Regions from separate parts of the Paenibacillus sp. J22P143 genome, predicted to be linked through region 3. Evidence: riboswitches for the same ligand, from Rfam matches in the RefSeq annotation. Region 3 holds a riboswitch; each other region holds the start of a gene.

Region 1 (8,059 bases), on a different contig from region 3:
ATGGCGTTCTAGGCAATTCCGAGTCGCTCTCTGGTAAAATTGGTGAAAAAAATTATATGACTGTGATCAAGCATGCCAAACGAGATTTCCAGATTATCTCTAATCACGACGGTCTTAGCCAAATTAACATCTCGTTACAACTAGATCTTAAATTGATCGAGGCTGGGCTTGAATTAAAAAAACACACGAAACCTATGCTTATAGAGTTGGAGAAGGAAATTACAGTTGATCTAACTGCGAGGATATCTAACGTGATTGCAACCTTGCAAAAGAGCAATTGCGATATCTTGCAGCTTGGGCATGAGTTTGCTGCCTATCATCCGAAGCAGTTTAAAGGCAAGGACTGGTGGCGCGAGCAGTATCCGAAGATCACGATTAAGCCAGACGTTAAAATTCGAATTCTTAACTCCGGCGTATTGGACTAACACTGAAGTACCACTACGTACCGTATTTAGCTACGTATAGCTCACCTAAACAAACAAAATCCCTCACAAATGCCACTCATCTCTTTGCTATTCAGCAGCAGACAGACCGAGCACTTTGAGGGATTTATTGTTTCCAAATGACATCAATCAGCAGCGCCCACAAGGGGATAGACAGTAGAACGCTCCAGAGGCACCCTTTGGGCATCGCTAACTTGGGTTCCTCTTCGGTCTTCTGGTTACGTCCATTATTCCACATATTCCACCAACTCCAACGGCAACCCATCAGGATCAGCAAAAAACGTGTAGCGATTCCCTGTGATTGGATCCACTCGCACAGGTTCAACCGCGATTCCCTTACTTTCCAGCTCTTGAACACTTTGATCCATATCAGCAACAACGAAGGCCAAATGTCGTAAGCCCCGCGCCTCTGGTTGATTCACACGTAAAGGTGGATTCGGAAACGAGAACAATTCTATTTCTTGCTCCGTATGCCCAATACGCAAATCCAATTTATACGAGTCTCTTTCGGCGCGATAGGTTTCATGAATGACCGTGAGTCCAAGTAAATGAACATAAAAATGCTTCGAGCGCTCATAACGACCTAGTGACAATTAGAAAATCTCGAACAACAACAAAAAAGAACGATTCACCTAGATAGGCTGAACCGCTCTTAATTTGGATGATAAACATTGAAATAGTCTTGTTAAAAAGCCTTCGATCTGAGCCATCGGTGGCATTTTCACAGAAAGCTTTACTTCACCTTTCCAGTAGAAAATGAGAATGCTATTATTTCTTCCGTGGAACATTTCGACATCCCAACAGGCTTCCTTTAATGCATATTCTTCTCGGTTTATCATGAGCTTAGGTCCATCCGTGGATGGCACCAAACGTGCAACATGGTTACCGCATAACGAGGTTGCTTTCTGTTCCTCTTGCAATTGATTGTTCGATTTCATGCCGCTAGGGTCTCCTTTGTGCAAATTGTTGAGATTTGTTTTTTTGTTTCGCTATGACAGAGAAAAAAACCCACCGTAGTGAACCGACTAGAGGGGTTCTGATGTGAATTCCCAATCGTTCGGCGGCTGGCTGGCTGCTTGTCCTTTGCAGGAGAAGTAAGGCCCCTGTAGCTTTGCGTCACTGGCTTTCGCCAGCTTTGCCTTTGTCGAGATGGCGTGCAGAATCTTTTTAGTTGAAGCCGTGAATGAAACGATACATCCTATACTCTCAAGGATAAGGGATGGCGATTTGAATTCGAATAGTTCATAGGAACTAATTTTACGAAATTCATCAAAATGTTTGCATTTTCGACGATATTTTCACCGTTTTTTGACGTATTGTGCCTCTCCAATAGAAAATGGAACCCACCAAGGATAACATAGCAATCACGAGAAACAGCGTACTACCACCATAAGATACCAATAAAAATCCGCCAATCCATGGCCCCATAAAATGTCCGATGTTCGTTAGCGTTTGAGCGCCATAATACGTTCCACGCATTTGTTCCGGGGCAAGCTTATCAATCAACATGTTCGCGGCAGGATAATTCAGAATTTCACCAAAAGTGAAAATTCCCATCGATATAATGAGCCATGTGAGCGAATGCGAAAAGGCAAATCCGATATCGCCTAAAGCGAACATCAAGTTTCCAACAACGATGGCGGTTAAAGGTGAATACTTTTCAGCCCATTTCCCCAGCGGTATCTGCATCGCAATGACGACAATGGCATTGGCGCTCATGAGAATCGCAAACATTTTGACCCCATCAGCAAAATCCCTTTGAAGGTACTGTGATAATGTGACCATAACCTGCGAATATCCGATGGCTCCGATAATTCCGCCGATAATGTACAATCGGAAGGTGACATCCTTACGAATGACGCTTAATGCCGAACTAAAAGTAACGAGTGCTTTCTTCTCACCTTCGATTTTCTTAATGCCGAACTTAATGAGCAGTGCGTAAAGCGTCACACCGTAGATTAAATAGATGATACCTGTGAGCAGGAATGGCAAGGATCCATTCAATGTCGCAAAGAACGCCCCCAGCAAAGGGCCTACAGCCACACCAACGTTAATCGCCATATACCGGAGTGAAAATACCTGTAACCGTTTGGACGGCTCTGTTAAATCGGCCATTAAGGCTTGAGACACAGGCTCATAGAAAGAACGACAAAGTCCATTTAGCATACCCAGCAGCATAAATAAGACCGGTAATTTGACAACTCCGAAGCCAAGGAATACGAATCCCCATCCGAAGAGAGCCGCGAGCATAATCACGCGCCGTCCGAATCGGTCTGACAACGTGCCGCCAACAAACCCGCCGAATGTGCCTGCCAAAGCACCCATGCCAATTACGATACCAATAAGTCCAGGACTCATAGTTGAGTGCTTAGCCAAATAGATCGCGAGAAACGGTAAACTCATAGAAGACGCAGCCCGAGCCATGACTGTTCCTAAGATAAGCGTATGTACGATTGGATGATAGGATTGAAAAAAATGACGGATACGATTCATATACGATGACTCCTCTCGCTGACAACAGAATTGCCCTACGGTTAATTAATAGACGCCGAATTCCAATTATACATGAAATGGGTGGATTGTGTCGTATTTTCGAACTAGGAACTTTACCTTTTCATATACGCCTTCTCTCAGATGGTATTTATTGGGTGGAGGTTTTATAATGGCGATATGGAGGTGCTTGAGATGAAAATAGCGATCACAGGCGGCAGCGGGTTTATTGGAAAACGATTAATTTCGTTCTGGTTGGGACAAGGTCATGAACTCATTAATATATCACGCTCTTCCTCGAAGCAGGTTCATGGTATCCGAACATTAACATGGGACGAGTTGGAGAACAATGCTGAACTCCTTGAAGGACTTGATGCCATTGTGAATTTGGCTGGTGAATCCGTTAGTCAGCGTTGGACAGCCGCGGCCAAGACGCGGATTGTTCAATCCCGCTTGCAGGCAGCGGAGCGTGTAGCCAAGCTTGTTGCGAAGTTAGATCCTAAGCCTAAGGTTGTTGTGAATGCTTCTGGTATGTCTTATTACGGCATCTCCGAGACGGACACCTTTGACGAGAACAGTCCTTATCGAAATACAGACTTCTTAGCTGACGTAGTCAAACAGTGGGAGGCAGCTGCTGATCTTATCCAAGGTACACGGGTCGTGAAGGTTCGAGTTGGACTTGTGTTGGATAATAAAGAAGGTGCATTTCCCAAGATGGCACTCCCCTATAAGCTTGGCGTAGGCGGCACCGTTGGCAGCGGCAGGCAATGGCATTCGTGGATACATATTGATGACATGGTGAGATTGATCGATTTCTGTGTGCAAAATGACGCGATAATCGGTCCCGTGAATGCCACGGCTCCAAATCCCGTTACTAATCAAGATTTGGGACGCGCGATTGCGAAAGCTCTGCGAAGACCAAATCTATTTCCAGTTCCCGCTTTCATGATGAAGCTGATTTTTGGAGAACTTTCTGTTCTGCTTCTGGAAGGTCAGAAGGTGATACCTCGTGTCCTGCAGCAGCATGGATTTGTGTGGCGTTTTCCTTTACTAGCAGGCGCTCTTGACAATCTGTTGAAAAAATAGCTTTTCATCCTCATTAAAATTGTGTACAATTAAATTGCGCGAAATACTAGTGACGGAAGGTTGTGCCCCTATGAGCGTTCATCAATTTCAAGTAAAGAACATTCGCGGTGAAGAGAAATCACTTGGTGAATACAAAAATCAGGTCCTACTCATTGTAAATACCGCGACACAATGCGGATTAGCTCCACAGTTCAAAGGGCTTCAAGAACTACACGACACCTACAAAGATCAAGGTTTTAGTGTCCTAGGCTTTCCCTGCAATCAATTCAGAGATCAGGAACCTGGCGATAATAAACAGGTTGAACAAGCATGCCAACTTAATTTCGGCGTTAATTTCCCGTTATTCGCCAAGGTCGATGTGAATGGCGCGGATGCCCATCCGTTGTATCGTTATTTGAAGAGTAAGGCATCTGGCCTATTCGGGTCCGGCATCAAATGGAATTTCACCAAATTTCTAGTGGATGGCAACGGGAATGTGATCAAACGTTTCTCTCCAACGACGACACCTCGCAAAATTGAACGACAAATTCAAAAACTGTTGGAAAAATCACCCGTTCATTCTTAAGTTCAGCGTAAATGAAAAAGCATCCTGTCCTACTAATTCGGACGGATGCTTTTTATTCATTTCACATATTTCTTCGCTTTTTCAATAGCTTCGTCTTCCGTTGCGCCCGTAATGTATCGGCCATTAATAAAGATAAATGCGAACCGCGAACATGGACCGCAATACGACTTGCACGCAACTTTGACTTCCGTGTCCGGTGCAATGGCACTTATTTTGGCAAGTGCCGATTTCACCTTCATGTGTTTGCATTTATCACAAATGCGTATATCATTCCGCATTAGTGGTCTCCGTGGTTCCCCTTGCTTGGGTTAGTAATCATGAAGCCTTCTTCTGGTGTGTAGAAGTAGTCAATTCGAATACCGTCTAGAAGCGGCTCCGTTTGATCCAACAAAACATCAATTCCTTTATCCGTGTTGACCACGATATCATTGGCTGATTTATCATCAAGACCCAAACCATAGTGAGCATGATCACCATGCTTATGCGTCACTTGCACACGAACCAACAAATTTTTGTTTTCTTCTTTATTAAGCTCCAATTGAAGTACCTTTGCTGCATTACGAGAAATTTTGACTTTCATATGTACACATCTCCTGAAACAATAAATTTTAATTCTATTGTAAAGAATCTACGGCACGAAATCAACCTTGTCCTATTCTGCCCTTCTATTGCCAAATTCCATAAGGAACTTTAAAATACATAGTAGTGTGACTAATACTCCCTTATTACAAAATGTTAACTTACTTACCTTTAAGTAAGTATCCTTTATGACTTTGATGAAAGGAAGCGATCTCATGTCAACGCTTGAAAATGAAAAAGTAGCTCCACTCAGCAACTATGTTCCCAAAAATCCCAAAGAAATCGAATGTTCAATCGAACGAACACTGGAAGTCATTGGCGGTAAATGGGCATTTCTTGTCCTTCGTGAATTGTTCTGTGGAACGAAGCGTTTCGGAGAGCTCCAGCGTCAAATTACGGGCATCAGCCCAAAATCCCTCACGGATATTTTGCGCCATCTTGAAGAACATGGGGTTTTGGAGCGCATGGCGTTCCCAACAGTTCCTGTAACGGTCGAGTATACGTTGACACCAAAAGGTCAGGATCTGCATCAAATTATTAAAGAGATGAAGCTTTGGTCAGCAAAATGGACATAATGACAATTTAAGGATACTTGTAGAGGAGAGGATCTTGATGATTACGATCAAAACAAAAGAACAAATTGAAGCGATGGGGAAAGCAGGCCGCATCCTTGCCGATTGTCATAAAGAAATTGCGAAGCTGATTCGCCCAGGCATTACTTCGTGGGAAATCGATCAATTCGTAGAAGGCTTTCTTGCTAAACATGGTGCAACTCCTGAGCAAAAAGGCTATCATGGCTATCCTTATGCAACCTGTGCATCGGTGAATGACGTCATTTGTCACGGCTTCCCGAAAAAAGAGCCTCTGAATGATGGTGATATTGTAACCATTGACATGGTCGTTCGCATCGATGGCTGGTTAGCTGACTCCGCTTGGTCTTACGCAGTTGGCAACATTTCTCCTGTCGCTGAAAAGCTGCTTCAAGTAACGAAGGAATCACTTTATAAAGGCATTGAAAAAGCAGTAATCGGCAACCGCATCGGGGATGTCTCTCATGCCATTCAAGTGTATGCCGAGTCGCAAGGCTTCTCCGTAGTCAGAGATTTCATCGGGCATGGGATTGGCTCCGACATGCACGAAGAGCCGCAAGTGCCTCATTATGGACCTGCTGGCAAAGGGCCGCGCATTAAGGAAGGCATGGTGTTCACGATTGAACCGATGCTGAATGTGGGTAAATATCATTCCAAGGTCGACCAAGATGGTTGGACAGCTAGAACGTATGACGGCAGCTTATCTGCACAATACGAGCATACGATTGCGATTACAAGCAATGGACCGATTATTCTAACTGAACAATAACCGATCTGGAGGAACAGGGATGCTTTCTTTTTACAAGAAATATTGGCGAACGGTATTTGACATAGGGCTCATCGCATTAACCGTCTATTTATTCATGCTGTTATTCAGTTATTTGTACGCAATCGCCACGCCAATCTTTCTGGCTTTGATTATTTTCATGATGATTGAGCCTCTGGCTCGCTTCTTGAATCGCAAAGGCATGAGCAAATCATTGGCTTCCGCAATTTCCACCTTGGTTTTCGTCTTGATCATCCTAGGCGCATTGGCCGGGGCAGTTGTCATTTTTACCAGCCAGATCATGAGTCTTGTCGATAAAATCGATGACTATGCAGCGGTTTTTAATGACCAGGTCATTCATCGGATTGCGGAATTAAATGATCGCTTCCAAGCCATGCCTGACGATGTGACTGGCAAAGCCAAAGATTATGCGGGTCAATTTGCTGGAAAAGCTTCTACTTTCCTTGTTGCCTTTTTATCCGGTTTGGTCGCTTCCCTGACCTCCTTCTCCACGTTCATGTTCAATTTCATCGTCGGCATCATTCTCGCATACTTCTTAAGCATCGAAATTGAATCTTGGAAACGTCTAGCAAGTGAGCAAACACCAAACACCTTCAAATCTGCTTTCTTTTTCCTTAAAGAGAATGTCGTGAAGGGGCTTGTGTCTTACGTAAAAGCGCAAGCCAAGCTCATTACCTTGACCTTCATCGTTGTTTTTATTGCCTTGCTAGTGCTTAATGTGAATAACGCATTCTCTATCGCACTTTTGTCTGCTTTCTTCGATGTACTTCCTTTGCTAGGTGTTTCCACCTTATTCATTCCGTGGATTATCTACCTATTCATCGTCGGCAATACAACATTAGCGATTTGGCTTAGCGCATTGCTCCTTGTCGTTATTCTTGTTAGGCAAATTATGGAGCCCAAAATCACGGGTGAATCCTTGGGTGTATCGGCGTTCACTACCTTAGCATTCATGATTGTATCGCTATCTCTCTTTGGTGTGGCAGGGGTCATCCTCTCGCCAGTTCTGATCATTCTGATCAAAGCCTTACATACGCAAGGATATTTACAACGCTGGATTCGAAAGCCTGAGAACGAATATTCAGAAGGAAAGCTGCCGTATACCGGCGATTAGCATTTCATGCAAAGAGCCCCCAGTCTTCAATTGAAGAACTGGGGGCTTTTTACTGTACAGACAGGACTAAACTCGGTGCATGCTCCGATAAATGGAAGGCGCCATGCCGATTTTTTTGCGTGAACACACGGCTCAAATAAAAGCCATTTTCATACCCGCATTGGGAGGCGTTGGTGTTTGAGCCAAGGCTCTCCGAAACCTGCGGGTCAACTGAACTGGCGTAAGTCTTAGTGAAATGGCCAAATCCAACATCGAAAGATGAGTTTCAAAAGCATGCTCGGTGAGGAAGCTCCTCGCTTGGTCCATTTTCTCATCCATTATGTTCGCTGGCTGTCTCTGTTGGATATTCCTGTCCATATGAACTATTCGAAAGAGATCATTCAGCATTCTTCTTTCTGGTGCCAA
Region 2 (8,059 bases), on a different contig from region 3:
CTTTTTCACCGTAAATTTCACCTACAACACTGGAAACATTTGGTTTTAACAAGCCTGTACCCAGCACGATGAGCACCATGGAAACAAAGAACAACGAGACGCTTCCAGGCACTGCAAGAACAATATGGCCAAACATAATCAAGATCCCGCCGTAAAATAAGGCTTTTGAAGTGCCGAATATTCTGTCGGCCAGCCAGCCGCCGATGATGCCGGACATATAAACTAGCGAACCGTAGATGGACATAATGGCTAGAGAATGGGTTTTGTCCAGTCCTAACCCACCTCTTGACACCTCATAGTACATATAGAAAACAAGGATAGCCCGCATACCATAATAAGAGAAGCGCTCCCAAAACTCGGTAAAGAAAAGTGTAAATAATCCCTTTGGGTGTCCGAGAAAGCCCTGTTGGGGGACACTCTCGACAATTTTTTGTTTATTTGCATCCGACATAAAATCAACCTCATTTATTTTTTCTATTTATTGCCAATAAGTTATTAATTCCCATGTTGAGTATGATTTATGTGTTCAACACAAGTCGATTTAACTAATGGAATAGAATTCCCACTAATAAATACTACAAAGTTTGATTCATATACTGAATTAGAAGCAAATGTAAAGAAATATGCAGTTTCTGGTTATTTGGTGAGCGAATGGCTTGAGAGAATGAAATTAACTTATTTGTATTATGGGATCAACTCATTTTTAATATTTAATATACTTCTACTATTGGCAATGATTCTTGGAAAAAGAAAGAGTCTCACGAGGAGTAGTCAGTTGAATTCCCTCGGTATGATTTGATTTCCTCACGCAAGCTCGTCTATTCGCAGGATTTCATTCTTTATATATTGTTGATGAATGAAAGAGAGCGAGATATATTAGGACGTGTCGTTAAAAAGGCATGCGGGAACAGATGTGGAGTTGATTCACCCAATTCATTCCAAATGCTGCACGTATTCTCCACGGTGCCCTTAGCGATTTTCTCTCCCATGTCGGGGCGGGTCAAGTGCCCTTACATTCGTCACATCTATCTAAGGGGTGGAGTAGGACCAAGAACGGATTCGCTTGAATATATTTGTATTGCTTATTACCCTTCGAAGCATATAGAATTATGGTCAATGGAATGAAATTAAAAATATTAAGAGCATTTTCTAAACTACACCGTCTGTTAAATCTTACGATAAAACTTCGATGACCTGAATCAACAGGATGGTGAAGTTTTGAGAGCTACAATTATTGATAATCAGAGGCTTGCTTCTCTTCATAATGGATTATGCAAATATTAAGGAGTGGAACCCTGATGATAAAAAGAAATCTTTCACTTGTGTGCATCTTCCTAGGATTTATTATGTTGCTCTACCCGACGGTTAATGATCGTTATGAGAGCTATCAGCAACAGAAAATATTGAAGCAATGGCAGGAAAATATAAAGCATATCGATCAGGTTGCACCTGTGACTGATGCGGCGGTGGACTTTATTCCTTCTCCAATTTCGGCAGATGTGATGTCTTTGAATAGCCAGCCCAAACCTCTCATCTCAGAGCAGACATCTACCCCGGCCTCTATAATGCAGAAAAATATTGAGGGTGTTTTAGTCATAGACAAGATCAATCTGAAGGTTCCGATTCTAACGGATGCAACAGTGAACAATATGAAGCTTTCCGTAGCCAGCATCGCCAATACAGGCAATGTAGGCGCTATAGGAAATTATGCTATTGCCGGCCATAGGAACCTTACCTATGGAAAGAATTTTAATAGATTGGATGAAGTAACTGTCGGTGATTTGATCGAAGTGGATACGGTGAGCAAAAAGTATTTGTACAAAGTGCAAGTCAAGCAATACGTGCTTCCAGAAGATGTTTGGGTTCTTAAAGGAAACGGGAAGGATCGTGAGATTACGCTGATTACCTGCCACCCTATGGAAAATCCGACACATCGGATCGTCGTTAAGGGGATATTAGTAGAGCCAGCGGTATGAATAATTTAACTAATTAAGCCAACTAGCATATGATACCATAGCAATATTTAGAAAATATGACTTCGGTGCTCTTCACCGATAAAGGCAAATCTAGCGAAAGCTAGAGACGCAAAACTAAAGGGCCTTCCTTTGCATTTATGCAAAGTTGGCAGCCAGTTACCGAAAGGGGAGTTTTTGTGTTCAAAAAAACCTTGTTAATGACGATGCTTGCTGCACTTCTCCTGATTCTTACACCGAAAGGAACTTATGCAGCGTCCGCTCCATCCATCACAGACAAGACTTATTTGGAAAAGGGAATTATTACACTCAACTACTCCAATGATAAATACACGAAAGCCATTGTCCGTATTAAAAAGGGGAACGTCATGTACGACTATAATCTAGTAAAAGGGGCTCAATACCCCCTGCAATTGGGAGACGGCACTTACAATGTCCTGATCGCAGAATTAGTAAGCAACAACAAATATAAAGTAGTCGCGCAAGAAAGCATAAATGTGAAGATGGAAGACGAAAATGCAGTATTTTTGCAGTCAATTCTGCTTTTTAACTGGAACACGGATACGCAAGTCGTCATTGAGGCGAAAAAATTAACTGTGGATGCCCAGTCGGATTTGGATAAAATTGCAACAATTTATTCGTACATAACCGAAAATTTCGAATATGATTTTGATAAAGCAAAATCTGTAGAAGCTAGCTACATTCCTGATCTGGATGAAGTTTACAATGCCTCGAAGGGAATCTGTTATGATTATGCAGCTGTCTTCGCAGCTATGGTTAGAAGTGAAGGAATTCCTACACGTTTAGTTATGGGATACGAAGTAAGTGCTCCTGATACCTATCACGCGTGGAATCAAGTTTTCTTAAAGGATAGCAATGAATGGGTAACTATCGATACGACGTACGATTCCGCTCGTGTTCAAGGCGGACAAGCTACACCAATGCTTAAGGATGCGGCGGACTATATAATTACTAAAATTTATTGAAATGATACGTTCTATTTCGAAGTTTAATAAATAAGGGCCTGAATTTGAATCCAAATGCAGGTCCTTATTTAATTATTTATTTATAGCTCTTGTTCAAATTATGTTCAGGTTACCGTGAGATTCTTGGATTATACATTGGTGGTCACGAGAGTGCTAATGGCTGGCGAGACGTTCTAAATGACTGCTTTCTTTATCCATCGTCCCGATGGGAAAACCTACCTGATCCAAACTCCTTGACGCTTCCAGAATAAAAGTTGTAACTTCTTTATAGAGTCGGATGAGAATGGAGTGTTGAAAGACAATGTTGTTGAAAAAGACAAGTGCTCTGATGATCTCACTTATGATTTTCATGCAGGGGATATATGGAATCGGCTTTATGATTCCAGCTAATGCAGCCACCGCGATTTCAGGCAATATCATTGATAGCGTGACAATGGCTGTATACGACGATGAGGGACATAATGTGACCGATAACGTTTACGAACAAGGTTCCAAGGTGCAGGTGAACTATACCTGGTCACTACCGAATGACCATGGTTACGGTAACGGGGACACATATACGTTCACACTGCCGCAGCAATTTCAACTTTTTAATGATATCAGCGGACCTCTTACGATCGATTCTGAGAGTGTAGGAACGTTCAGCGTAAACTCGGATAATCATCAAGTTCTCATGACCTTTAATGATTCCATTCAGACTCATGATTATGTACATGGCATCATGACTTTCACAACGAAATTCGATACGCAGATCATTACAGGAAGTACGACTCAAATTATTAAAATTCCGATTCGCAGCGGAGAGCAAGTTTTTTCAATTAACTTTAAGCCGAACGTCACCTCAACAATTGAGAAAAGTGGAGTTCCGCAAGGTTTCAATGCCAAAAATATTGATTGGACCGTGGATGTGAATAAGGCGTTGAATTCCGTAGAGAACGCGGTCGTAAACGACCCGATTCCTACTGGTCTGTCCGTTCCAGTTACCGTTGCTGTCTATGATCTGGACGTTAAGCTGAATGGTACAGTGACGCAGGGAGCTGAGTTAGATTCAAGCAAGTACACAGTGGCTATGACGGGAAAAACTTTGACGGTCAATTTTACAGAGAGCCCTATTCGAACAGCATATCGTATTCAATATACGACACCGGCTACTGACTTTGCATCATTTGTCAACACCGCAACGTTTGAAGGTGCAAACAAAACGCCTATCAGCGCAACTGCAACTGTTGCAGTGCAGCATGGGAGCGCTTTAGAAAAAGAGTCGACGAGCTATGATTCAAGTACACAGACCATAAATTGGGCAATCAAATACAATTACAATGAAAAGACGATTGCCCAAGCGGTTGCCGTTTTGACAGACTTGTTCGATGATTCCCAGGAGTTGGTTGCTGACTCAGTTCATGTTTACTTGGTTACACTGAACGCATCCGGTGCTGAGTCATTGAGCAGTGAATTACCTAGTACTCAATATACAGTGTCTCCCGCGTCCGCGACTGGCAAAACTGGATTCAAACTGCAATTCAATAATCAGATTACATCGGCATACAAAATCGCGTATCAAACTAAGACAATCGAACGTGTTGTCGAAGGTGCAACAATAACGAATAAGGTTACTATCGAAGGTGGAGTTAGCGAAACGGCCGTTCGTGCCATTAATCAAGTGGTTATTGTCAAGAGTGTTGGAGTAGTAGACTACCAGGCTAAAACGGTAGCATGGAACATTGCTGTTGACGATGATAGCCAGCTGATGAACAGCGTTGAACTTACAGACGCTTTTCCTAATCTAGGGCTCAAATTCATACCAGGCTCATTGATTATTAAAAAAGGTAGCACAATATTGAATAATCCCGCTGATTACTCAGTGGACAATGCTACTCCAATTGATCAAGGCATTAAAATAACATTCAATAGTTCTCTTTCTGGACCGGTCACAATCAGCTACAATACGGAATTCAATAATGATTGGATCAATGGCAACACATCAGATTTCAAAAATGATGCCACAATCGACTGGATTGACGGCTCTGCCAACTCGCAGACGAAAACAGTTTCTGCAACGTTTGTCCCAAGGAATGAAGTGAAGAACAATGGATTCAAGTTTGGATCGTACAATGCAGTTACGAAACGAATTTCATGGACCGTTGGGGTAAACTATAACGGTAAAGCTCTTACCACAGCTGAAGTTCAGGATATTCTAGAGTCGGGTCAAAAACTAGTTGAGGGAACTCTTAATGTGTACAACATGAACATCCCAGTCAATGGTAATCCTTCGCTAGGAACGATCGTAACTAACACCTATAACTATTTAGTTGGCAATGACAATAAGCTAGTTGTGACATTCTTACAGCCCATTACTACGCCATATTATATCGTCTTTAATACAAGTCTTGCCGGTGAAATAATCGATAATCAAGTCAGCAATACGGCTAAATTGTTTGACGGGACTAATAATCCAGTATCCAAGGACCTGAAGGCTTCTGTTATCATCCCCCACGGGGGGGAGTATGTTAACAAGGACGGCATACAAAACGGCGACAAAATTAACTGGACGATTAATATGAATCGCGGACAGTCTACAGTAGCAGATGCGAAAATCATTGATACTCCAACAGGCAACCAGCTCTTATTGCCAGATTCGTTCCATCTATTTGCAACAAGTTTAGCTGTTAACGGTGACGTGTCCAAGGGAGCGGAACTGACCAAGGGCACGGACTACACCTTGGTTTTCCGGACTGATGATGATGGCAAGCAGACTTTCGAGTTAAGCTTCTTGCATCAGATTACTACCGCGTATATCTTAGAGTATCAATCGTTGATTGTTGCCAACGACCATGATTCGGTCTCGAACGCAGTCAGCTTTAGCGGCAACAATGTGACTACAGGGACTATAGCTACAACTAAAAGCATTGTGGTCGGTGTCTCAAGCGGATCCGGCACAGGCACCGGTGTCAGAGGCTCGCTAACCGTACAAAAAGTTGATTCAGCTAACAGTACTTTACTGCTAAGCGGAGCAACCTTTGAATTGTATAGGAAGACTGGTTCGACACAGTCACTTATCAGTACATTGACAACGGATTCGACAGGTAAGGTCGTTTTCAAGAAGTTATTATCAGGAGACTATATTGTTAAAGAAACAGTGGCTCCAGCTGGGTACGTGCTTGATTCAAGCGAGCATCCAGTCACAATTAATTCAGTGTCAGGCTTCAGCTTAAATGTAACGAATGCTAAACAGGGATCGTCGGGAACGGGGGGAAATCAACCAACTCCGACTCTGTTCAAGTTAACACTGACACCATCGCCATCGGCAGCACCGAGTACGAAACCAACATCTACGCCGACGCCGGTATTACCATCGCCAACACCATCGCCAACTCTGTCCACAGATGATAAAACAACGGATAAGGACACACCAATTGAAGTAGACATTGATGTGCCGAAGGGAGGTATTCCGTCCATCAGCAAAAAACCGGAGCTCGGAAAAGTAACAATAGATCCGGATACTGTATCTGACAAAGAAACACCAGGACAGACACTTCCTAAGACTGGGGAAGCCAGCCATTTGTATGTTGAAATAGCAGGTGCCGCTTTGATTCTTTTAGGAGTCATTCTGAGAAAGAGATTACTGAAGAGCAAATAAGTTAAAGGATTTCCAATTGAATTACGCTCCACAAACTCTTTCATTTTCGTGAATTGAGATGTATTCAACCTTTTCCTAATGAAATGTTTTGTCTTACATTCGTCGTCGAGCTTGATCTGCGCTTACTCTTGTTCCAAAACCAGTCATTTCACTGGTCCCATGCTTTCAATGGTCACCTTAACGGAGACGTGAATGTCCGCCTTTGACAGCGCTTCTCCCCAATGATCCTCCACTTTCTTGAATTGACTATATTCGTGGGCCCGAGCGTAGAGACCAAGCCCTATCGGATCAATTTTATGCTTTTGTATGCTTTTGATAAGGTTCTCGAATTGCTTTTGCATATGTTCAGAAATCATTTTCTCTAACTCTTTTCCATTCTTTCGTACATCAAAAGGGAATAAAAGTTCAGTAAGAGCGGCTGGCATATTAATGTTGATATCGAATCGAAACTTGTTCTGCTTGTACGAAGTTATTATTTTCGCTTTCATTCCTTGAACCGAAATACTTAAATGGTCTGTATGGAATGGACCGCTCTTCTTTTCGCCAGGAATCGGAAGTGTAAAGCTTACTGATTTCTTGGCGTTTTTATTCAATATCTGAAGTAACATGGTTTCTTCTACATTCAGCGAGGTCGCATATTTCCCTTTATGATCCAGCAGCGTTACACCAGCCAGATTGATCCGTTTGGCCTTGTCCAACTGAATTTTGGAAATATAAGGCGTCACTCCCTTCTCATACATTTGCCAATGCAGCTTCTGCAGCGTTGTTTTTGCCGTTTCCGATCTAGCGCTCTTCGTATCGACCATCCCCCGCAATAATAAAGGCAACATCGGCTGATCTTTCGGATGAAGGTATACAATGTCGGAAATAGATCCATCGACAACGATGATTCTGGGTGTTAATGGATTTTTCATATCACGAAAAAAGACATCAAGTATCTGGAACCAGTCCTCATGTTCCAAGATACGTTTCCCGATAAGTATGACCTGAACATTTCTGCCTGTAATAACGCCAGGCGCAAATTCATCTTGTTGCTCTCTCGATTGACGAATCGTTTGCGATTTCACTTCAATTTCTATTGTTTTCTTCTTGATATCTCTGCCGTATGAAGGGCTATTCATAAATACAAGCAGGTTGCCTTCATTATCAAGATCCATGCCAAGTGCAAGGGAGTTAGTGGAATCTTCCATTTCCAACCGGTCGCTGCACCCTGGAGCGATAACAATAATCATGATAATAATCAAAATGTACAGCGGCCGCTTGTTCATATGTGCTTCCTCCATCCCAAATGATCATGTATCCATAAATAAAGGAGTAAACAACCAGGCACTAAGTACTCAACAACAAAACCGATTTGTCTAAGAAGCGTATTCATCTTTTCGCTTTGAAAAAAATTAGGCATGAAGAAATACGTGCCCACAGCGATGAAAAGCCAAAGCAGCCGCAAATGATTACGGTGGTCC
Region 3 (8,059 bases):
CGAGAAATAGTCACCAATGATGCCCATAAGGACAGGTCCAATGAACATACCGAGCCCATAGATCGCTTGGAAAAAGCCCATCGCCGTCGCCCGCTTATCCGCAGGCATATGCTTGATGCTCATCCCCATGAGCAGCGTGAACGAAAGCCCTCGTCCAAAGCCGGCAAACGCTTGTGTGATCATGAGGAGCCAGAGATGATGCGTGAACGGAACCGTAAACGTGAAAATGCCCATAAGTAGAAAGCCAACTACAACCATGCGTTTCTCTCCGTACCGGATCGACCAACGTCGTCCACCGAACAAGGAGGCAAGCGCTACAGGGACGTTAGCGAATAAAGAGAGCAGGGAGAGCGAGAATTTATCCGCGCCAAGCTGCGTGGCATAAACAGGTGTGAACCCAAACACCGTAGCGAAGATGAGCACTTGAGACAGAATAGCGAGCAGTGAAACGAATAGCAGCGTGCGATCTGTCGCCACGTCACCGATCCCGCGAAGGGTGATTTTGGGCGCGTCTTTTTCTACCTTTTCGATAAGGAAAAAGGAACCGACCATGCCGAGCAGGCCCAGCACCGCACCTAGAATGAACACGGATTCCCACCCTAGCTGGTCTGCTGCCCATCCCGCACTAAGTATGCCGAGCACCTGACCAAGTGAGTTGAAAAAGGAGATCGTTCCGATCGCTTTGGTAGACTCCTCGTGCTTGTAGTAGCTCGTGAATAGCACTGTAAAATCAACCCAAGTCGCTGCGGCTGCCCCTGCAAGAGCTCGGAGGATTAAGATCCACGTAAAATCGTGCGTGAACCACAGCCCCAGCCCTGTAATGGCGGTGAAGAGAAGGCCGAAGGTGATGAACAGTCTTCTTTTATGAAATCGATCCGACATAATGCCTACGGGTATGCGCAGCAGCATCTGTGAGATGCCGTACATGCCGACAATCCAGCCAGCCAGCTGATGGCTTCCCCCGAGGAACTCCACGTAAGGCGCCATGATCGGAACGCTAGTGTACATCGACATCCAGAAGAGCATCGTGACCACACAGAAGAGCGGGATACGATAGGATGGAATAGAGCGAGTTGTCATCGGAGTGAGGACTCCTTTCGATTGTGAGTACATAACAAAGAAAGGGATTGCCAACCTGAGTTGTAATCCCTTTGTACGTATGTATGTCTAAAAAACTATACGCGCCCGATACGATTCGAACGTACGACCTACAGTTTAGGAAACTGTGTGACTGATAGATAACCATAATAAACATTTAAACCCTTGCCACTCCAACAGTTTCTTGGAATCAATGGCGCACTTAATATCATAATGTATCTCAGTCTAAAAATACAATGGCTTTTTTGTACATTGATGAACAACGTTTGGTTGATTATCGTGTTTAGTATGTTATATACTACAGCTCAGGGTCGGACGATAAGTTCCAAACTTGTCGTATGCATATAGAGAGATTAAAGGGGGAAATAAAAAAATGAAACCGCTTAAAACTGTATTTAGCAAGACAATTGTTCTAAGTATGACAACGGCTATCATCCTATCTGGTTGCGGTGTAACAGCCGACACGCCATCCGCTACTACGAGTGTAGCGCCTGCTGCAACAGTGGCAGCAAAACAAGTTACATTGAAGTTTATTACGGTGGGTCCAGGTAAGCAAGCGGATTCACAAGAGGTTTATGATGAGTTTAACAAGAAATTGGCAACATTTCTGCCAAACACGAAGGTAGAATTCGTACCCTTTACTAGCGTACAATACCCTGAAAAGTGGAAGTTAATGGCCGCTGCATCCGAGGAAATTGACATCGCATGGACAGGATATGCGTTGGATTATCCAGCTGAGGTCAACAAAGGTTCTTATATTGAATTGGATGCCCTCGTTGATAAATATGCGCCAGAAATTAAGAAAGAGCTTCCTGCCTGGGTACTAGACCGCGCCCGTGTTAATGGCAAATTATATGCCATTCCAAATTATTCACAAGCCGTAGATAACCGTCCAGCATTGCGTGTACCGAAAGAGTTTGTCGAAAAAGGATACATCGATCCGAAAGTAGCACAAGAAACTTTCTTTAAAACGGGTCCTGTCTCCAAGGAATCTCTCGCTGTCATCGAAGGTTACCTAGAGAAATTGAAACAGAACAATCAATTACGCAAAGGGTTTAGCCCAGCTGTACTTACGAGTATGCAGCATCACAATATCATTACACCATCTTTCAAATTAGTAGGCGATTTGAAAGATCCGAAGAGCCTAAAGGTAATCAATTTGTATGACACACCTGATGAGCAACGTTATATCAAAACAATGACGGATTGGTTTGCCAAAGGATATATCCGTAAAGATATGTTGAGCTTGCAAAATCAGCGACAAGATGAAGGTAAGCCAGATGGAAACGTCGCTTGGTTCCATACGATGGTTGGCAGTATCGAAGATGTTTCGAAATCAGAGTCAACAAGATATGGTTTCCCAATTCAGGTTATTCCAATGGAAGAGAAGTATACCATCTCCAATTTGTCTGATGGCACAAACCTTGCTATTACAAGAACATCTAAAAACCCTGAGCGTGCTATGCAGCTTATTAATTTGTTAGATACTGCTAAAGGGAAAGATCTATATAACCTTTTGGTATGGGGTATTGAAGGCAAACATTACAAGAAAATTGGCGACAATAAAATCGAAACCATTGGTTACTCAGGTCAAGGAACAGCAGATGCAAAATATGGCGCATTTCCATGGAATCTTGGTAATGTAGCTAACAGTTTCGAAACACAAGCTAATCCAGCTAATTACACGAAAATTTGGCAAGACGCGAATGCCAGTGCTACAGTTTCACCATTACTTGGTTATAAGCCTAATCTTGATCCAATTAAAATAGAACTTGCACAGATTGCTGCGGTTGTTAAAGAATATGCTGGCACTGGAACTGTCATTGAAACAGGAGCAGTTACTGATTCTGAAAAAAAATATGCAGAATTCATTGATAAAATGAAAAAAGCAGGTTCAGACAAAGTAATCGCTGAACTTCAAAAACAAGTTGACGAGTTCTTGAAAACTAAGAAATAATTCGAAAAAGAGTCATGGCTTGTGTCATAACAAGCCATGACTCTTTTTCAATTTCACCATTTAAAAATTCTTGATAGATTTTTGACTGCGAACTGGTATCTCTTGACATAATTCGTTTTTTGCCTAGGAATGATGCTTTGGACATAGAAAAAACCCTCCAAGTTGGTTTGTCGCCAATGGAGGGTCTTAGTGTTTACATGGTTTAGCCTTAAAATATAAGGTATACGCGCCCGATACGATTCGAACGTACGACCTACAGTTTAGGAAACTGTTGCTCTATCCTGCTGAGCTACGGGCGCATAGTATCGTCATTCTAACACGAGATGTTTTGGAGGTGCAACCATTTTAGCCCATGGACATGAAGAAGGTTTCATTTGAGCAAGGAATGTACATAGTGAATAAAGAATAGTATAAACATTTACTACAATTCTTTATAAATCGATAGAAAGAAGGTGCCACGTGAAGAATCGTCCCGTCATTCAACTGCCCAGAACTAAAGCTGAAACAGTTCTTGATGTCATCTCTCTGTTAGTGATCGTAAGTATGATCGCTTATGTAGCTTACGAATGGCATGCCTTGCCAGAGCGAATTCCGATGCATTTTAACGGTAAAGGGGATATCGATGGTTGGGGGAATAAGATGAGTTTGATTGCCTTACCACTCATAGGTGTTATCGTCTATGTTGGCTTGACTCTCCTAAGCAAGATCCCTCATGTGTATAATTATCCGTCCCCAATTACGACCGAGAATGCCCATGGACAATACCAGAATGCTCGTTTATTTATCAACAGTTTAAAAGCGATGATTGTAATTCTGTTTGGCTTCATTGAATGGTCTGTTGTCCAAAGCGCTAAAAAGGGTATCGCTGATCTTAACGTATGGATCCTGGGCTTCCTGCTGCTGATGCTGTTTGGCACAATTATCTTCTTCATCGTACGTTCGATCCAGTTAAAGTAAGGAAGGTTTTACGCCTTCCCGCGCAATTTTCGAAAAAACTGCGTCAACATCGTGGAACACTCCTCTTGTAAAACGCCGCTTACCACATCGACCCGGTGATTGAACCGGTCCTCCTGCAGCAAGTTCATTAACGTCCCCGCACAGCCTGCCTTCGGATCTACCGTTCCGTAAATCACTTGAGGAATACGTGCTTGCACGATCGCACCTGCACACATCGGACAAGGCTCCAGCGTCACATAGAGCTGGCAGTCTAGAAGACGCCAAGCCTGTAAATGCTCACTTGCCTGCTTAATCGCAATCATCTCCGCATGCGCGAGAGGATCTAAGGTTGTTTCACGTAAATTATAACCGCGGCCAATAATTTGACCTTGATGGACGACGATGGCGCCGATCGGTACTTCACGGATTGCTTCGGCCTTCAGTGCCTCGCCGATCGCTTCTTTCATCCAGGGGATATGTTCATCCACAGGGGGACACCTCGCAATAATAGTCTATCCACATGTGTATAAACATCCGAACAAATATTCGTTGTTAACAAGCTGTGGATAACAATGTGGATAACTTGTAAACCTGTGGATATTCATTCCACTACACATTCATACAATAAAAACAGGGCTCATGCAAGGATTTTAGTTGAAAGAAATAACTAGGCTACGTATAATGGTGATAACAGTGGGTCTTTTAGACCATAAATGATGAACGACATAACATTCATAGCAAGGTTCGACAATGGCAAACTTGTTGAAAAGCAAGGACGCAAAGCTGAGGGTCTAAGGTTCTAATGAACTATGGCAGTCTGGTTACCGACAATCGATGCTTTTATTGATTAAGGTGATAGACTGTCCCTTTCTTGTGGGGCAGTCTATTTTGTGCGGAAACATACATGAACATCCATCAATAAAGGGCGAGGTGTAGGTGAGCATGGCGATGAAGCAGGATGCTTTGAAGCGATATGGTTGTAAAGAAGGATACGATGCGGAAGTATTGATCGATTGCCGGGCTGTTGTAGGGAAGGATGATTTCGTATCCACGGGTATTCTGACCTATGCCCAAGGGGACATTATGGAAATTGAACTACCGGAATATGATGTGTTCCAACTGGGTGACAAGGTGAAGATTACGATGTATACCAAATCAGGGCTATTCGTCGTGCATACGACCGTTGTCGCCAGAGAACCAGGTTCGCTCATTGTCATTAATCCACCTGAGAATCGCAGAAGATTCGCGGAGAAGCGGGAATTCCCAAGGGTCAATGTAAGAAGATTTGGTCAGATCCTCGAATTTCAGAATGCGAATCAAAAGGAGCCCCAACAGCTTGAAACCCCGATAGATATTTCAATTAAAAATATTTCGATGAATGGTATCGGTTTTACGATAGACGACAATGGCATGATTGATAAGATTCTACATATAAAATGTACACTTTACGTGCAATTAGAGTTGGGCTTCGATATGCCTTGTCAGTTGGAAATTATAAGGAAAGAAAAGCTAGAGGACACCTATTATTATGGTGCTAGCTTTGAAAGCGTTCCCGCTGAACAAAGCAATGCGCTGCGCGGTTTTATTTTGCGGAATCAGATCAAAACGTACTTCGTGCAAAAGCGGGATGACGAGTTCAAAATAGCAATGGAAAAAAAGTCTGCGGCGAATCGATAGCTTGCAGGCTTTTTTTTGCCCTCCAAGTACTATATAATAAGAAGGATGATTTTCGAAAATTAAGGAGTTGTAACGACAATGGCTTTGAAAGCAGGTATCGTCGGTCTACCGAACGTAGGAAAATCGACATTGTTTAATGCAATTACACAGGCGGGGGCAGAATCTGCGAATTATCCGTTCTGTACGATCGATCCGAATGTTGGGGTAGTTGAAGTACCAGACGAGAGATTGCAGAAGCTGGTGGAAATCGTTGTGCCTAAGAGTATCGTGCCGACGGCCTTCGAATTCGTTGACATTGCGGGTTTAGTTAAGGGTGCGAGCAAAGGCGAGGGCCTTGGAAATAAATTTCTAGCACACATCCGTGAAGTTGATGCGATTGTGCATGTTGTGCGTTGTTTTGAGGATGATAATATTACTCACGTTTCTGGGAAAGTTGATCCGATTGGCGACATCGAGACGATTAATCTTGAATTGATTTTGGCAGACATTGAGTCGGTTGATAAAAAGATCGAGCGTTCACGCAAAAACCTCAAAGGCGGCGACAAGAAGGTGGTTGCTGAGGTTGAGTGTTTGGAACGTATCAAAGAAGCCTTATATAACGATATGCCAGCACGCAGCTTGGATTTGACAGAAGATGAGCGCCTGCTAGTTCGCGATCTTCATTTGCTAACGATGAAGCCAGTGCTCTACGCGGCAAACGTGAGTGAAGATGAAGTTGCAACTGCGGACGACAATGCATACGTTAAAATTGTGAAGGCATTCGCTGAGAAAGAAAACAACGAAGTCGTTTCCATTAGCGCGAAGGTTGAATCCGAAATTGCTGAGCTGGAAGAAGAAGAAAAAGCGATGTTCCTGGAAGAGTTGGGACTTCAAGAGTCCGGCTTGAATAGATTGATCAAAGCAGCATATAGAAAACTAGGCTTGTACACGTATTTCACAGCTGGCGTGCAAGAAGTTAGAGCATGGACGATCCGTAAAGGAACGAAAGCTCCGCAAGCGGCAGGCGTGATTCATACGGATTTCGAACGTGGATTCATTCGTGCGGAAGTTGTGTCGTACAACGATTTGTCAGCTGCAGGATCGATGGCTGGTGCTAAGGAAAAAGGCCAAGTGCGTCTTGAAGGTAAAGAGTACGTGGTGAATGACGGCGACGTTATGCATTTCCGTTTCAATGTTTAATGATTTATAAAATAGAGAAAGGAGTGATCCCCTATGTTGGATCGACTTCAGTCCATTGTGGACCGCTATGACAAACTAAGCGAGTTATTGTGTGACCCGGATGTAACGAGTGATACGAAGAAACTAAGAGAGTATTCCAAAGAGCAATCTGATCTTCAGGAAGCTTATGATGCTTATAATGAATATAAGAGCGTGAGTGAACAGCTAGCTGAAGCGAAAGTGATGCAGAACGAGAAGCTGGATGATGAGATGCGTGAAATGGTCAAAATGGAGATCGATGAGCTTAGCGACCAATCCGCTAAACTCGAAGAACATCTTCGCATTCTGATGATGCCGAAGGATCCGAATGACGATAAGAACGTTATCGTAGAAATCCGCGGTGCGGCAGGCGGCGATGAAGCTGCGCTGTTCGCAGGCGATCTGTACCGGATGTACACGCGTTATGCAGATGGTCAAGGATGGAGAACGGAAATTCTCGATGCGTCCGTCAATGATTTGGGCGGATTCAAAGAGATTATCTTCATGATTACGGGAAAAGGTGCTTATAGCAAGCTCAAGTTTGAGAGCGGTGCGCACCGTGTTCAACGTATTCCAGTAACGGAGTCCGGTGGACGGATCCATACATCCACGTCGACGGTTGTTGTTATGCCGGAAGCAGAAGATGTGGAGGTCGTGATTCATGATGCGGATATTCGCGTAGATACATTCTGTTCCAGTGGAGCGGGCGGTCAGTCTGTTAATACAACGAAATCCGCTGTACGTGTAACGCACGTACCAACGGGTATCGTCGCAACGTGTCAGGATGGTAAATCGCAGAACTCCAACAAAGAGTCAGCGCTTCGCGTACTTCGTACGCGGATTTCAGATAAATTGCGTGAAGAAGAAGAAGCGAAATATGCCGGCGAGCGTAAAAGCAAAGTCGGAACGGGCGACCGTTCAGAGCGTATTCGTACCTACAACTTCCCGCAAAGCCGTATTACCGATCACCGCATCGGCTTGACGTTGCACCGTTTGGAAACGGTTCTTAACGGCGATATGGCGGAAATTGTGTCAGCGTTAACGATTGCTGCACAATCCGATGCCTTAGAGGCGATGTAATGACGACTGTGAAAATGACTGTAAGAGAAGCCTTTGTGAAGGCTTCTTCTTTTTTAGGGGAGCAAGGCGTGGCGGAGGCTTCGTCTTGCACGGAGTTGTTGCTGCAGCACCTGT

The links. Region 3 has a riboswitch for cyclic di-GMP ahead of AC58PQ_RS16545 (PilZ domain-containing protein). Riboswitches for the same ligand answer to the same signal wherever they lie in the genome.
Region 1: it holds a riboswitch for cyclic di-GMP, as region 3 does, so the genes downstream of both, AC58PQ_RS06795 (hypothetical protein) here and AC58PQ_RS16545 (PilZ domain-containing protein) in region 3, are expected to answer to the same signal.
Region 2: it holds a riboswitch for cyclic di-GMP, as region 3 does, so the genes downstream of both, AC58PQ_RS24325 (transglutaminase-like domain-containing protein) here and AC58PQ_RS16545 (PilZ domain-containing protein) in region 3, are expected to answer to the same signal.

What each region holds. Positions count from the first base shown of each region.
Region 1 covers NZ_JCAUAQ010000002.1:697,879-705,937, reverse strand. Annotated here, with positions in the region: gene AC58PQ_RS06810 (Ger(x)C family spore germination protein) at 1-425, shown strand, start outside; gene AC58PQ_RS06805 (hypothetical protein) at 550-681, opposite strand; gene gloA2 (SMU1112c/YaeR family gloxylase I-like metalloprotein) at 671-1,036, opposite strand; gene AC58PQ_RS06795 (hypothetical protein) at 1,076-1,381, opposite strand; cyclic di-GMP riboswitch class I at 1,500-1,593, opposite strand; gene AC58PQ_RS06790 (MDR family MFS transporter) at 1,713-2,936, opposite strand; gene AC58PQ_RS06785 (TIGR01777 family oxidoreductase) at 3,129-4,019, shown strand; gene AC58PQ_RS06780 (glutathione peroxidase) at 4,090-4,584, shown strand; gene AC58PQ_RS06775 (YuzB family protein) at 4,641-4,862, opposite strand; gene AC58PQ_RS06770 (iron-sulfur cluster assembly accessory protein) at 4,862-5,164, opposite strand; gene AC58PQ_RS06765 (winged helix-turn-helix transcriptional regulator) at 5,379-5,738, shown strand; gene map (type I methionyl aminopeptidase) at 5,776-6,522, shown strand; gene ytvI (sporulation integral membrane protein YtvI) at 6,542-7,654, shown strand; gene AC58PQ_RS06750 (hypothetical protein) at 7,787-7,960, opposite strand.
Region 2 covers NZ_JCAUAQ010000026.1:1,418-9,476, forward strand. Annotated here, with positions in the region: gene AC58PQ_RS24315 (peptide MFS transporter) at 1-451, opposite strand, end outside; gene AC58PQ_RS24320 (class D sortase) at 1,299-1,976, shown strand; cyclic di-GMP riboswitch class I at 2,050-2,140, shown strand; gene AC58PQ_RS24325 (transglutaminase-like domain-containing protein) at 2,153-2,959, shown strand; gene AC58PQ_RS24330 (collagen binding domain-containing protein) at 3,261-6,596, shown strand; gene AC58PQ_RS24335 (Ger(x)C family spore germination protein) at 6,740-7,864, opposite strand; gene AC58PQ_RS24340 (GerAB/ArcD/ProY family transporter) at 7,861-8,059, opposite strand, start outside.
Region 3 covers NZ_JCAUAQ010000011.1:11,827-19,885, forward strand. Annotated here, with positions in the region: gene AC58PQ_RS16510 (MFS transporter) at 1-1,080, opposite strand, end outside; tRNA gene AC58PQ_RS16515 (tRNA-Ser) at 1,181-1,298, opposite strand; gene AC58PQ_RS16520 (ABC transporter substrate-binding protein) at 1,472-3,055, shown strand; gene AC58PQ_RS16525 (hypothetical protein) at 3,045-3,200, opposite strand; tRNA gene AC58PQ_RS16530 (tRNA-Arg) at 3,281-3,354, opposite strand; gene AC58PQ_RS16535 (DUF1648 domain-containing protein) at 3,515-4,012, shown strand; gene tadA (tRNA adenosine(34) deaminase TadA) at 4,021-4,458, opposite strand; cyclic di-GMP riboswitch class I at 4,734-4,820, shown strand; gene AC58PQ_RS16545 (PilZ domain-containing protein) at 4,934-5,668, shown strand; gene ychF (redox-regulated ATPase YchF) at 5,747-6,847, shown strand; gene prfA (peptide chain release factor 1) at 6,881-7,945, shown strand; gene prmC (peptide chain release factor N(5)-glutamine methyltransferase) at 7,945-8,059, shown strand, end outside.